DNA from 2 places in the Calidifontibacter indicus genome. Region 1 is predicted to be linked to the other one. Evidence: predicted binding sites of a transcription regulator. Region 1 holds the regulator's gene; the other holds the start of a gene.
The links. Region 1 encodes LexA, which represses DNA repair genes until DNA is damaged. Its sites were predicted from a motif close to TCGAACANNTGTTCGA; they were not measured.
Positions count from the first base shown of each region.

Region 2: the regulator LexA is predicted to act here: its motif matches at 3,255-3,270, upstream of DFJ65_RS10675 (13E12 repeat family protein).

Region 1 is NZ_QTUA01000001.1:2,708,585-2,715,844, forward strand. Features, by position in the region: gene DFJ65_RS12885 (vitamin B12-dependent ribonucleotide reductase) at 1-2,196, opposite strand, end outside; gene nrdR (transcriptional regulator NrdR) at 2,297-2,863, opposite strand; gene DFJ65_RS12895 (LysM peptidoglycan-binding domain-containing protein) at 3,261-3,641, opposite strand; gene lexA (transcriptional repressor LexA) at 3,941-4,663, shown strand; gene DFJ65_RS12905 (Sir2 family NAD-dependent protein deacetylase) at 4,674-5,549, opposite strand; gene DFJ65_RS12910 (LysR family transcriptional regulator) at 5,597-6,520, shown strand; gene DFJ65_RS12915 (winged helix DNA-binding domain-containing protein) at 6,579-7,260, shown strand, end outside.
Region 2 is NZ_QTUA01000001.1:2,246,300-2,253,559, reverse strand. Features, by position in the region: gene DFJ65_RS10685 (DNA polymerase IV) at 1-1,263, opposite strand, end outside; gene DFJ65_RS10675 (13E12 repeat family protein) at 1,695-3,251, opposite strand; gene DFJ65_RS10670 (RecQ family ATP-dependent DNA helicase) at 3,412-5,499, opposite strand; gene DFJ65_RS10665 (lysophospholipid acyltransferase family protein) at 5,630-6,412, opposite strand; gene DFJ65_RS10660 (HipA family kinase) at 6,471-7,238, shown strand; gene DFJ65_RS10655 (DUF3037 domain-containing protein) at 7,235-7,260, shown strand, end outside.

The sequences.
Region 1 (7,260 bases):
GCTGCGACGCTTGGGCAGACGGCGACGCACCGGGCGGTACTCGATGACCTTCTCCGGCTCGACCTCAGCGGCGGCCGGCTTCTCCTTGGCCTTCGCGTCGGACAGCGGCTGACCCACCTTGCAGTTGTCGCGGTAGATCGCGATCGCCTTGAGGCCGAGCTTCCAGCCCTGCATGTGCACCTCGGCGATGTCCTCGACGGTAGCCGTCTCCGGCAGGTTGACCGTCTTGGAGATCGCACCCGACAGGAACGGCTGGCAGGCCGCCATCATGCGGACGTGGCCCATCGGGCTGATCGCACGCTCGCCCATCGCGCAGTCGAAGACCTCGTAGTGCTCGGTCTTCAGACCCGGGGCGTCGACGACGTGACCGTTGTTGGCGATGTGCTCGACGATCGCCTCGATCTGCTCGCCCTGGTAGCCGAGCTTCTTCAGCGCCCGCGGGATGGTCTGGTTGACGATCTGCATCGAGCCGCCACCGACGAGCTTCTTGAACTTCACCAGCGAGAAGTCGGGCTCGATACCGGTGGTGTCGCAGTCCATCATGAAGCCGATGGTGCCGGTCGGCGCGAGCACCGAGGCCTGCGCGTTGCGGTAACCGTTCTTCTCACCGAGCTCGATGACATCGGCCCACGCCTTGGTCGCGGCGCGGTGGATGTCGGCGTCCATCGTGCCGAGCGTGCGCACCTGGTCGTTGGCGGCCTGGTGCTTGCGCATGACCTTCTTGTGCGCCTCGGCGTTGCGGGCGTAGCCGGCGTAGGAACCGGCGACACCGGCGATCTCGGCAGACCGCTTGTAGGCCGCACCGGTGAGCAGCGAGGTGATGGCAGCGGCGAGGCTGCGGCCACCCTCGGACTCGTAGCCGTGGCCGGTGGCCATCAGCAGCGCACCGAGGTTGGCGTAACCGATGCCGAGCTGGCGGTAGTCGACGGTGGTCTTGCCGATCGCCTCGGTCGGGAAGTCGGCGAAGCAGATGGAGATGTCCATCGCGGTGATGACCATCTCGACGACCTTCTGGAAGGTCGGCACGTCGAAGGTGTCGTCCTCCTTCAGGAACTTCAGCAGGTTGAGGCTCGCGAGGTTGCAGGAGGAGTTGTCGAGCGACATGTACTCCGAGCACGGGTTGGACGCGGTGATGCGCCCCGACTCGGGGTTGGTGTGCCACGCGTTGATGGTGTCGTCGTACTGCACACCCGGGTCGGCGCACTCCCACGCGGCCTTGTTGATCTTGTCGAACAGCTCACGGGCGTCGACCTGCTCGATGACCTCACCGGTGCCGCGGGCGCGCAGACCGAACTGCTTGCCTTCCTCGACCGCACGCATGAACTCGTCGCTCACGCGGACGGAGTTGTTGGCGTTCTGGTACTGGACGGAGGTGATGTCCTTGCCGCCGAGGTCCATGTCGAAGCCGGCGTCGCGCAGCGCACGGATCTTGTCCTCTTCGCGCGCCTTGGTCTCGATGAACTCCTCGATGTCGGGGTGGTCGACGTCGAGCACGACCATCTTCGCCGCGCGACGGGTGGCGCCACCGGACTTGATGGTGCCGGCGGACGCGTCGGCGCCGCGCATGAAGGAGACCGGGCCGCTCGCGGTGCCGCCGGAGGACAGCAGCTCCTTGGAGGAACGGATGCGGGAGAGGTTGAGGCCGGCACCGGAGCCGCCCTTGAAGATGAAGCCCTCTTCCTTGTACCAGTTGAGGATGGAGTCCATCGAGTCGTCGACCGCGAGGATGAAGCAGGCCGAAACCTGCTGCGGGCTCTTGGTGCCGACGTTGAACCACACCGGCGAGTTGAAGCTGAACACCTGGTGGAGCAGGGACCAGGTGAGCTCGTGCTCGAACAGGGTGGCGTCGTCGTCGTTGGCGAAGTAACCGAACTCCTTGCCGGCCTTCACATAGGTGAGGACGACGCGGTCGATCAGCTGCTTGAGGCTCGACTCACGGGCGTCGGTGCCGAGCGCACCACGGAAGTACTTCGTGGTGACGATGGTGGAGGCGTTCAGCGACCAGAAGTCGGGGAACTCGACCCCACGCTGCTCGAAGATCGTCTCGCCGGTCTTCCAGTTCTGCTGGACGACATCGCGACGCTCCCAGGTGACCTCGTCGTAGGGGTGCACTCCGGGCGTCGTGAAGATGCGTTCCACCTTCACGCCCTTGCCGCCGCGGCGTGCCTTGGCGCGCGCGTTGGTCGTCTCGGTCATGTTCCTGCTCCTCCGTGATTTCTCGACTGGATTTCTCGACTGTGTGACTTACTCGTGGTGCCGTGCGTGCTGGTGCTGTGCGTGCTGTCGGCCGCGCGGCTCAGCTGGTGGTGGTGCGACCAGTCTTGCCGCGACCACCGACAACCTCGCCGGTGTCTTCGGCTCCACCCGCATCACCGTCGACGTGGCTGTCGCTGTCACCGGCGTCGGTCTGCTGCAGGTCTCGCTCGCTGCGCAGCAATGCGATCGCCGCCTCGAAGTCGTCGAGGTCGTCGAACGCCTGGTAGACCGAGGCGAACCGCAGATAGGCGACCTCGTCGAGGCAGCGCAGCGGGCCGAGGATCTCCAGACCGACGTCGTGGGCGTCGATCTCGGCGGCTCCCGCCGAACGGATGCCTTCCTCGACCTGCTGGGCGAGCAACGCGAGTTGGTCTTCGCTGACCGGGCGCCCCTGGCAGGCCTTGCGGACGCCGACGAGCACCTTCTGCCGGGAGAACGGCTCGCTCGCGCCGGACCGCTTGACCACCGTCAGGCTCGCGGTCTCCAAGGTGGAGAACCGCTTCCCGCACGACGGGCACTGGCGACGCCGCTTGATCGAGGTGCCGTCGTCACTGCTGCGGCTGTCGACGACCCGCGAGTCGTCGTGTCGGCAGAACGGGCAGTGCATGGTCACCTCCGGGTGGCGTCACGATCGATCAGAGCCCGCGATGGGCATAGGAATGCCCGGGCCGCGAGGCCTTTTCGGATCGATCTGGGGGTCGATTGTGGAAAACCGGTGTAGAAGTCCGTGGATCCTGTTGACTAGCTGGGGACCTACATGTGGACAACTTACAACGGTGTAACTACTAGATGTAGGGATGCTATTCCGGTCCGACCCCAAGATGCAACAGCCCCGGCGTGGCGAATTCGGCCCGCTCCGGCCGAGCCCGCAAATGCGCAGGTCACGGACTTGCAACACCTCGAAATCGATCGGGACACGCCTCCGCGACCGACCGAACGACGAGGCCCGGCGTCGACCGATCAGGTCGACACCGGGCCACGAGATGCACGTGATCAGCGCAGGCTCAGCGCGGGACCACCAAACGCTGACCCTCGCTCACCTGAAGGCTGTTGAGGCCGTTGGCGCGCTGGATGCGGTAGACGGCTTCGCCGACCGGCAGTTGCGGGTAGGCAGCGTGGGCCACCTCGGACAGGGTCTGCCCCGAGCGGACCACGAGTTCGGAGCTCGAGGAGCCGCCGGCGAACGCCTGGCCAACTCCCCACCCGCCACCGACGATGGCCGCGAGGACCAGGGCGGCCACCAGGCGCCGACCACGGATCGTCAGGCGCACAGCGCCCTCGCCGGCCGCCGACACCTGAGACTGGGCGGGCACGAGGTGCAGGTGGCGGCGCGTGCGCGGCTCGCGCCCGACGACCGGTGCATCCCAGTGAGCGACTGCACTCATGATGTTCTCCATCCCCGACGCCTGAGCGTCGTCCCAATGTTCGCTCGCACACGCGTGCGATAGAACGCCTGTACGATGTATAGCACGGTTGTTCGAAATAAACGAGACACGCGTCGTACAAATGTTTGATAACTGTGTGCGAGCGGCATAGCCTCTTTCCATGCTTCGCAGCCTGGCAGCGACCACCGACAACCTCCGTCGGCCGACTGTCTGACCGCAGGCACCAGCACCGCAGCTGGAGCACGACACGAGCACGACACGAGCACGGCCCCGGCGAGACGACGAAGGACGCAGACGACATGGCCAAGATCCACCAGTTGCCCGACGACGAGGGCGGCACCGCGCTCACGACCCGCCAGCGGAAGGTGCTCGAGGTCATCCGCAACTCGGTCGACCGCCGCGGTTACCCGCCGAGCATGCGCGAGATCGGTGAGGCGGTCGGTCTCACCAGCCCCAGTTCGGTCGCTCACCAGTTGTCGATGCTCGAGCGCAAGGGCTACCTGCGCCGCGACCCCAACCGGCCGCGCGCGATCGAGATCATCTCCCCCGATCACAACGCCGAAAAGCGCGGCGTGCGGGGTGGTTCCAGCGTCACCTCGGCCGACGAGTCCACGGTCGACGAGACCGGCGCCGGCGACCAGCGGCCGGCCGCGTCCTACGTGCCGGTGGTCGGGCGGATCGCCGCCGGCGGCCCGATCCTCGCCGAGGAGGTCGTCGAGGACGTCTTCCCGCTGCCCAAGCAGATCGTCGGTGAGGGCGATCTGTTCCTGCTGAAGGTCGTCGGTGACTCGATGATCGACGCGGCGATCTGCGACGGCGACTGGGTCGTCGTGCGTCAGCAGCCGACCGCCACCAACGGCGACATCGTTGCGGCGATGCTCGACAACGAGGCCACCGTGAAGACCTTCAAGCGCCGCGACGGCAAGGTGTGGCTGATGCCCCACAACCCCGCGTACGACCCGATCGACGGCGACCACGCCGTCATCCTCGGCAAGGTGACCGCGGTGCTACGCCGGGTCTGAGCTCCCGGAATCAGTCCCCGGATTCAGACCCGGAGTCAGTCCCGGGCACATCACCCAGCACGTCCCACACCGCCTCCTGCAGCACCTCGCGCAGGGGGCGGTGGACGTGTCGGGTGGCGATCTCCTCGGCCCGTGACCAGCCCGTGTTCATCAGCACGATCGGCACCTCGAGCGCGGCGGCCCGGCGGGCGAAGCGGTAGCCCGACATCACCCCGAGCGACGAGCCGACGACCAGCAACGTGCGACTTGCGGCGACGAGGTCGAAGCAGTGGTCGACGAGCGGTTTGGGCACCGACTCCCCGAACATCACGACGTCGGGCTTCAGCAGGTCGCTGCCGCAGGTCGGGCAGTGCACCAGCGTGATGTCGTGGATGAGCGATTCGTCGATGTCGACGTCGCCGTCGGGGCGCAGCGGAAGGTTGCGCGCACGCTCGGCATCGGCCGCGAACGCCGGGTTGAGCCGGGTGAACTCGCGCTGCACCCACTCGCGGTCGACGGTGCTGCGGCAGTCGAGGCAGATCGCGCGGCCGAGGTTGCCGTGCAGCTCGATCACCGTTCGGGATCCTGCGCGCTGCGCCAACCCGTCGACGTTCTGGGTGATCGTCGCGGCGAGCAGGCCGGCGCCTTCCAACCGGGCGAGATGGTCGTGTGCCGGGTTCGGTTCGGCGGTGCGAAACCGCGTCCAGCCGACATAGGAGCGGCTCCAGTACCGCTGCCGAGCAGCCGCACCCGCACGGAACTCGGCCACGGTCATCGGTTGCACGCGGCGCACGCCGTCCGGGCCGCGGTAGTCGGGCAGACCGGAATCCGTGGACAACCCGGCACCCGTCATCACGAGCACCTTGCCCGCACGCAGGCGATGAGCCAGGTAACTGCGGTCGTCCATCGGGTCCTTCGCTGGTCGTTCGGCGCGTCGCACGTACGCTAGTAGGCATGATCGACGCTGCCGGACTCCGGGTGATTCGTGCCATCGCTGACGAGGGCAGCTTCACCGCGGCCGCGTCGTCGCTGGGTTACTCCCAGCCTGCCATCTCCCAAATGGTGCGCCGCTTGGAGGAGCGGCTGGGCACTCCCCTGGTCGAACGACTCGGACGCAACGTGCGCCTCACCGAGGCCGGTGAGGTGCTCGCCCGCCATGCCGGCGCCGTCCTGGGCGCGATCAGCGCGGCCGAGTCGGAGGTGGCCGCGATCGCCGGTCTGCGTTCGGGCCGGGTGCGGCTGATGGCCTTCCCGTCGTCGTCGTCGACCCTGGTGCCGAAGGCGTTGTCGCTGGTGAAGAAGCGTTTCCCGCAGGTGCAGGTGACCTTCGCCGAGGGTGAGCCGCCGGAATCGTTGGCCGCGCTGCGCGCGGGCGAGTGCGACGTCGCGGTCGCGTTCACCTACGAGGGGCTCGAGCTCACGACCGACCAGCTCGACGACTTCGAGGTGCGTGAGCTGTTGCTCGACGACGTGCGCATCGCGCTGCCCCTCGACCACCCGCTCGCCGCCCACGAGAGTGTCGACCTCGCCGACCTCGCCCAGGCGCCGTGGATCGCGGGCTGCACCCGCTGTCGCGGCCACCTGCTCGCGTTGGCCGACGGCGCCGGGTTCGCCCCCGATGTCGCCTTCGAGACCGAGGACTACGTGGCCGTGCTCGGACTCGTGGCCGAGGGTCTGGGAGTCGCACTGGTGCCCGACCTGATCCTGCGTTCCGCCCCGAACGCGCGGGTGAAGGTGCTCCCGATCGACCCGCCGTCGCACCGCCGGGTCTTCGCGGTCACCACGCCCGACCTCACCCGGGTGCCCGCCGTGGCCGCCATGATCGACGCGCTCGTCGAGGCGGCACACGACCAGTCGTGCGTCGGTGCTCCGGCCTGAGCCGCCTCGCCGACCAGCCTCGCCGGTGCCGACAAGCTGACAACTTCGTGAAGGCACCGTGACGGCGCGCGTGGTCGACCGGCAGTGGGTGAACCGGCGCCGGCTCGCCGTCCAACGGTTGTCGTCGACCCCATTGCCGCACGCGGCGGACGCCGTCCGCCTGCTCACCTGTGTGCAGTCGCAGGACGCGCCTCTCGCCGCCCACTCGCTCGCGATGCGCTCACGGGACACGCGCTACGCCGAGGTCGTGGCTGCGCAGGCGCGCGGAGACTGGGTGCGCACCCACATCCTGCGACCGACCTGGCACTTCGTCGCGCCGCAGGACCTGCGCTGGATTCAGGCGCTGACCGGCCCGAAGGTGGAGCGCTCCGACGCGGCACGCTTGCGGCAGCTCGGCATCACCGCCGACGTGATGGACGCCGGTCTGGATCTCCTGCGCGAGGTGCTCGCCGACGGCGCGGCGCTCTCACGCGCCGAGCTCGGGCCGATCTTCGCCGAGCGCGGTCTGCCCGGCCCGGGCGAAGCGATAGCGCATCAACTGATCGTGGCCGAGGTGCGGGCCGTGATCTGTTCGGGCGCCCCGCGGCTCACCGGCAACACCGCCGAGCACACCTACGCACTCGTCGCCGAGGTGATCCCGGCCGTCGAGGCCGATTCGTGGCCACGCGAACACGCCGCCTGCATGCTGACCCACCGGTTCTACGCCGGACACGGCCCCGCATCCGAACGTGACCTTCAGC
Region 2 (7,260 bases), 460 kb from region 1:
GCCGGTCGTCGGGCCCTCGAACCGCACCGTGACCCGGCCCAGCCCACTGCCCCACACCCAGCCGGCGCCGTGCTCCTCGTGGCGGACGTCGGCCCCGGGCGACCAGGTGTGCGGGTCGCGTCCCCAACCTTCGTCGAGGTCGTGAGCCGTCACCGCTTGCGCCGGGGACGGTTCGACGACCTCCTCCTCGTCGAACGCCATCCGCTCCTGCGCATGGGGCGACATGCCCGACACGCCGAACCCCAGCAGTCGCAGGCCGGCGGCGGTGTCGGCGGCCGAGAGCAGACGGCGGGCGACGGCGAGGATCGCGGCCAGGTCGCCGGTCGGGTGCAGGGTGCTCTCCGACCGGGTGAAGGTGGAGAAGTCGCCGTGGCGCACCTTGATGGTCATCGTGCGCGCGAAGTGTCCGTGCTCGAGCAGTCGGGCGGTGACCCGCTCGACCAGTTTGACGAGTTCACGGTCGAGCACCGCCGAGTCGGCGATGTCGATCGGAAAGGTCTCCTCGGCCGAGATGCTCTTCGCCTCGCGCTCGGTGACCACCGGACGGTCGTCGCGGGCGAACGCCATCTCGTGCAGGCCGCGTCCGTGCGACTCGCCGAAGATGCTGACGAGGTCGGTGACCGACATGCGCTGGAGGTCGGCGACCGCCTCGACTCCGAAGGTGCGCAGCCGCTCCCCCGTCACCGGGCCGACGCCGCCGAGCACACGGACGGGCAGCGGCGCGAGCACCTCCACCTCGTGCCCGGCCGGAACGATCACCAGACCGTTCGGTTTGTCGAGGTCGGAACCGATCTTCGCCATCTGCTTCGAGCTTGCGACACCGACGCTGGCGGTCAGTCCGCCTGTCGCAGTGGAGATCTCGGCCAGCAACATTTCGATCCGCGGGCGCAGGGCCTCGACCGAGAAGTCTTCGATGTCGCCATCGGCCAGGTCGACGTACGCCTCGTCGACCGACACCTGCTCGACGGTGGGCGAGAGTTCGTGCAGCAACTCCATGACCAGAGCGCTCGACCGTCGATACGCGGCGCCGCGCGGGCTGAGGAACGCGGTGCCCGGCGGGCACAGACGCCTGGCCTGCGCCGTCGGCATCGCCGACCTCGCCCCGAACACCCTCGCCTCGTACGACGCTGTCGCCACGACACCGCGTCCGCCGGTGCCGCCCACGACCACCGGTTTGCCGCGCAGGCTCGGCTTGTCACGCTGTTCGACGGCGGCGAAGAAGGCGTCGAGGTCGAGGTGCAACACGCTCGGACGAGTTCTCACCCGTTCATTCTGGCCCGTCACCGCGCGTTGACGTCTGGGGCACGGGTGCCTCGGTGGATGGGGGTCGTGATCTCTGCATCGTCTGCTTCGACTGCTTCGTCAGTGGTGTCACGGCATCGTGCTTCGCCGGCGCGCTGCTGCAGCAATGTCGCACCGACCAACCTGACGTCGTGGAACTGGCCGACGATGGCATGCGCCGCCGTGCTCGTCGTTCTCGCGTTCGTCGGGTTCATCGCCGGATGCCGCCGGGCACGCGCACACACCGGTTGAGAAGATCGCGGCTGGCTCGATGTGACGCTGGTGGCCCGATGCGACTCTGGCGGCTCAACGTGGCTCGGGTGGATTCTTCTCGGTGCGGCCGCTGTCGCTGTCGGGGTACGTGGTGTAGCGGCGGCCGGTGCGGCTGATCCAGGTACAGATGCCGTCGTCGGTCATTTCGACGTCCCAGTGGCCTTTGGTCTTGGCGTCGTGGTGGTGCCGGCACATCGCGGCGAGGTTCGCGCCCTTGGTGTCGCCGGTTGGCCATTCCTGCACATGGTCTTCGTCGCAGCGGATCGCGGGTCGGCTGCATCCGGGGAACCGGCACGACCGGTCCCGCAATGCACGAACTCCCGGATCTTCGGTGGCGGTTCGTAGCGTGCGGACGCTGTTTGCGCGGTGATGCCGGTGTCGGCGTCGAACAGCACCCGGGTCAGCCGGCAGCCGAACCGGTCGACCAGCGCATCGACGGTGTCCGGTGCGACCAACCCGATGCCGGGGATCTCCGCCCAGTCAGTGCGGGGCCTCCCATGGGCGTCACCATCTGGTGGGCCGGTCGAGCCGTGTGATGTCTCCGGATCGGCTGTGTCACAGTCATTTTCGGGAGGACCTGGATCGCTTGCCGCCTGCGGACCGGCGCCTTCGCCGTTGTCGGCGCAGTCACTGCTGTCGTCATGGTCGTCGCTGGTGGCGTTGGTGCGTTCGAAGGGGACGTGGATGACGAGGTGGACCCCGATGTCGCAGCCTTCAGTGACGAGGTCACACAACGCGTCGAGGCGTAGCTGGCCCAGTGTCGGCTTGAAGGCTGCGCCCGGTTCCGAACCCTGCGAGTAGTGCTCGGGGTGCGCTTTGGCGTGTTGTTCGGGGTGTTTACGCCAGGTGTCGGCCAAGTGGTCGAGCGCGGCGTGGATCTTCGCGATCTGATCCGCCGGACCCACCGCACGTAACTCCGAGAGTCCGGGGATGTCGGAGGCGTCGGCCCAGACCCCGATCGCCTCCCGCGCGGTCCGCTTTCTCGTTTGTTTCGCGGCGTCGGCTTCCCACCGGGTCACCAGAGCTCGCACAGTCGACTTCAGTTTCTGGAACCCCCACGATGCGAACCCGCGCGACCCCAACAACTCCGCCTCGACCAAGGCTGCGGTCTCACGGGAGGCGTCGGCGACTTCGGCCGCGACGAGGTTCACCTTCCAGAACGGCACCCCACCCGCGACCGCGGCCTCGACCAGCCGCGGGGTTTTCGTACACGCCGTCACCGCGGCACCCAACCGGGTCGAGGCCGTCCGGGGCGCCAACCGGCAGGCCGCGGCCAAATCAGTGTCGGCGAAGTCCGCCTGATGCCCGATGGGCCGTTCGACCGGCACCGCGAACCCGGTGTCGGAATCGATCACTTCCCGGTCGATCGCCGCGTACCTCGCCATCGCGATCGCCGAAGCGGCCTGCACCACCGAACCCGTCACCGCGGCCGCACGGATCGTCTCCTCCAACGACCGCAGCTCCTCCACCGACGACACCCGCCCCGTGGCCGCACCCTCACCCGCGCGGATCGTGTCGGTGTCGATCTTGGCGAACGCATCCCGACACAACTGCGCCGCCGCAGCCAGCATGTCCGTCGCCGAGGAATGCTGCGTGATCACCGGGCGCACCCGATACGTCTTGCGACTCAACACCGATTCGAGCAGCTCGAGTTCGACCTCGCTCAGAGGCTCATCGATCTCGTAACTGGTGGCCATGAATCAAACATATGTACGACCACCGACACCCACAATCAGTCGCAGACGACCTGTGGACAAACGACACCGACCCGAGGGGCTGTGGATCAAATCACGTTGAGAATCAACTGGTTTGGACACGGTCGGGTATCGGCTCGGGCTCGCTTCGCTCGCGCGATCGCTACCCCACCGTGCGGTGCACAACCAAGGGCAGCACCCGCGTCGCACCCTGCCCACGCAGCACGGCCGCGGCGACCGTGGCGGCCCAGCCGGACGAGGTGCGGTCGATGATGAGCAGGACGGTGTGTTCGCTGACCGGAGCCTGCGGCCCGGCACCGAGACGCTCCTTCAACGCGGCGGCTTCATCAGCGCTCGGCAGATCGGAGGGCACGCGCTCGACCGGCCAGTTCGCATACGGCAAGCGACCAGCCGCAGCGAGGTGCTCGGCGACCGACTGCACGAGTGCCGGGAGGCCGCCGGGTGCGACCGACACCACGCAGGTCGGCCGCTGCGTCCAGCTCTGCGCCCAGTCCGACAGCGTGTGCACCGCGTGTTCGAGCAGTTCGGGGTCGGCAGCCGACCCGTCGGCAAGACAGCCGGCCAGCGAGTCCGACCATTCCGGTGCGTCGGCGTGCACCAGCACCCGCCCTGCGTCGGCCGCGACAGCGACCGGAATCTTGCCGCGAGTACCGAAGGCCCCACCGGGCCACATCTTGCGCGGCTCCAATACGTGTCGTTCGGTGCGCAGCACCCGACGGACCCCACGCATCGTGTCGGCGGACGCCTCGCCCACCAGTCCGTCGGGCAGGCCGCCGGTGCACACCGAGCATCGTCCGCACGGCGCCGCCGACGGATCGTCGAGCGACTCCTGCAGCAGTTGCATCAGGCAGCCCTGCCCACGCACGTAGCGGCGCATGATCTCCGCCTCGCGCCGCCGCGTTGCAAGCACCGAGTCGTAGTGTTCCTGGTCGTAACGCCACTCCTTGCCGGTCACCGTCCAGCCGTCGGTGCTGCGGGTGACGATGTCGTCGACGGCCAGCTGTTTGAGCATCAATTCGACACGGGTGCGTCGCACGCCCGACTCCGCCTCCAAGGCGACGACCGACATCGGCCCGTCGACCCCGCGCAGGATCTCGAGCACCCGCTCGACCTCCTTCGGTCGCGGGATGGTCGCGGTGGCGAAGTAGTCCCAGACCGACTCGTCGGAGGCCGACGGCAGCAGTGTCACGAGAGCATGGTCGATCGCACGGCCGGCACGGCCGACCTGCTGGTAGTACGACACCGGGGACGGCGGGGCGCCGACGTGCACGACGAACCCCAGGTCGGGCTTGTCGTAGCCCATCCCGAGCGCCGAGGTGGCCACGAGTGCCTTCAGCTCGTTGCGACGCAGCCCCTCCTCGAGTCGCTCGCGTTCGGCGCCGTCGAGCTGACCGGTGTAGGCCGCCACCTGCAGCGACGGGTCGGCGCCGTGTCGGGTGCGCAGCACCTCGGCGAGACGTTCGGCATCGGCGACGGTGAGCGTGTAGATGATGCCCGAGCCGGGAAGTTTGGGCAGGTGGTCGGCCACCCAGGCGAACCGTGCGAGCGGGTCCATCTGCGGGGTCACCGCGAGGGTGAGGCTCGAACGTGCGAGCGGTCCGCGCAACACGAGAGTGTCTGAACCCAGCTGTGCCGCAACGTCTTCCACGACGCGCGCGTTCGCGGTCGCGGTCGTGGCGAGCACCGGGGTCTGCGGGTTGAGGCGTCCGAGCACATCGACCACCCGGCGGTAGTCGGGGCGGAAGTCGTGACCCCAGTCGCTCACCGCGTGGGCCTCGTCGACGACCACCATGCCGAGTCGTCCGGTGAGGGCGTCGAGCACCCGGGCGCCGAATCCCGGATTGGCGAGCCGTTCGGGCGAGACGAGCAGCACGTCGATGCGGTCGGCGGCGAGCTCGGCCTCGATGCGCGACCAGTCGTCGATGTTGGCGGAGTTGAGGGTGGCCGCCACCAGACCGGCGCGCTCGGCGGCGGCGACCTGATCCCGCATCAGCGACAGCAACGGCGAGACCACCAAGGTGGCGCCTTCGCCGCGATCGCGCAGCATCGAGGTGGCGATCCAGTAGACGGCCGACTTGCCCCACCCGGTGGCTTGCACGACGAGCACCCGCGCACCCGGGTGGGTGAGATGCTCGAGCGCTTCGCCCTGGCCGTCCCTCAGCTGCGCGCCCGGGCCGGCGAGGGCTCCCAGGACGCGTTCGACGGCGTTGTCCAACAGTTCGGTCGACATGTGCTCGACCTTGCCACGAGGTGCCGACAACCCGCCAAGAACCCGTCAGAGGCCTGTTGAAAACCTGGCGGCCGACAGCGGCCGGCACGGCCGACAGCGGCCGGCACGGGCCGCCACAGAGCGAGCCGCGCTACTTCGAGCCGTTCTCCTTGGCCGCGGCCTTCGCCGCCTTGCGCTCGGCACGCCGAGCCCGCTCGTCGGCGTCCAGCTTCTCGGCTTCTTCCAGCGACGGAGCCGTGCCGCCGAGCGCCTTCGGCAGAAACACCAGGTCGTCGCCGGTCAGCGGCTCGTAGTCGGCCTTGGCCTTGTCGAGCATCTGCTTCATCACGGCCTTGAGTTCGGCCGTGCGCTCGACCGGGTCGTCGGTCGGTGCGACATAGATCGCCGGGCCGACAACGAGCGTGATCGGCAACTTGGTGCGGCCCAGCCGCTTCGGATGGTCCTTGGTCCACATCCGGTGCGCGCCCCACATCACGGTGGGCAGCACCGGCACACCCGCCTCCTGCGCCATCCGCACGGCCCCCGTCTTGAACTCCTTCAGCTCGAACGAGCGGGAGATCGTCGCTTCCGGGAACACCCCGACGAGTTCGCCGGCCTTGAGTGCGTCCACGGCCGCGCGGTACGCGTCCGCACCCGCGGATCGGTCGACCGGAATGTGCTTCATGCCGCGCATGAGAGGTCCGGCGACCTTGTTGTCGAAGACCTCCTTCTTCGCCATGAACCGCACGATCCGGTCGACGTCGAGGTAGATGCGTCCGGACAGTGCGAAATCCATGTAGCCGAAGTGGTTGAGGGCCACGACGCCGCCACCGGTGCGCGGGATGTTCTCCTGTCCGGCGGTGTCGAACTTGAGTCCCTGGAAGGCGAACAGACTCCGAGCCGTCCAGAGGACTGGCGTGTAGACCGGTTCCATGTCCAGCAGCCTACCCATCAGTAGCGGGGCTTCCGCCGCTGCTCCGTAGACTCCTTGCGTGCTGCCCACCGTCAACGCCCTCAGGTACGTCGTCCCGCTCAAAGAAGGCGGGTCGTTGCCCGGCGTGATGGAGGCGGACGACTGTGGCACCTGGGTGGTGAAGTACCGGGGTGCCGGGCAGGGCGTGAAGGTGCTCGTCGCCGAGATCATCGTCGCCGGCATCGCCCGCGCCATCGGTGTGCGGGTGCCGGAGCTCAAGCTCATCGAGATGCCCGAGCAGATCGCGAAGTACGAGGCGGACGAAGAGGTGCAGGACCTCCTGAACGCGTCCGTCGGCCTCAACCTGGCCATGGACTTCCTGCCCGGCGCGTTCAACTACGACGGTTCGACGCCCCCGCCCCCGCAGGACGCCGCCGCGATCCTGTGGCTCGACGCCTACGTCGCGAACATCGACCGCACACCGCACAACCCGAACCTGCTGCGCTGGGGCAAGCAGTTGTGGGCGATCGACCACGGCGCCGGCCTCTACTTCCACCACACCTGGCCGTCGCGCACACCCGACCCGAATCGCTTTGCGGCGCAACGGTTCGACGACTCCGGACACATCCTGCGCCCGGTCGCAGGATCGGTCTCGACGGTGCACCAAGCGGCCCGCGACGCCGTGACCCCGGAACTGCTGGCCGGCATCGTCGCCGACGTTCCGGACGAGTGGCTCGAGCCGACCGACGACCTCCCGAACGCGACAGCGATCCGTGCGATGTACGTCGACCACCTCGTGGAGCGCCTCGAGCGCCCGGACGCGTGGCTGCCGGAGGACGGGCGATGATCGGCTACCAGTACGCCGTGCT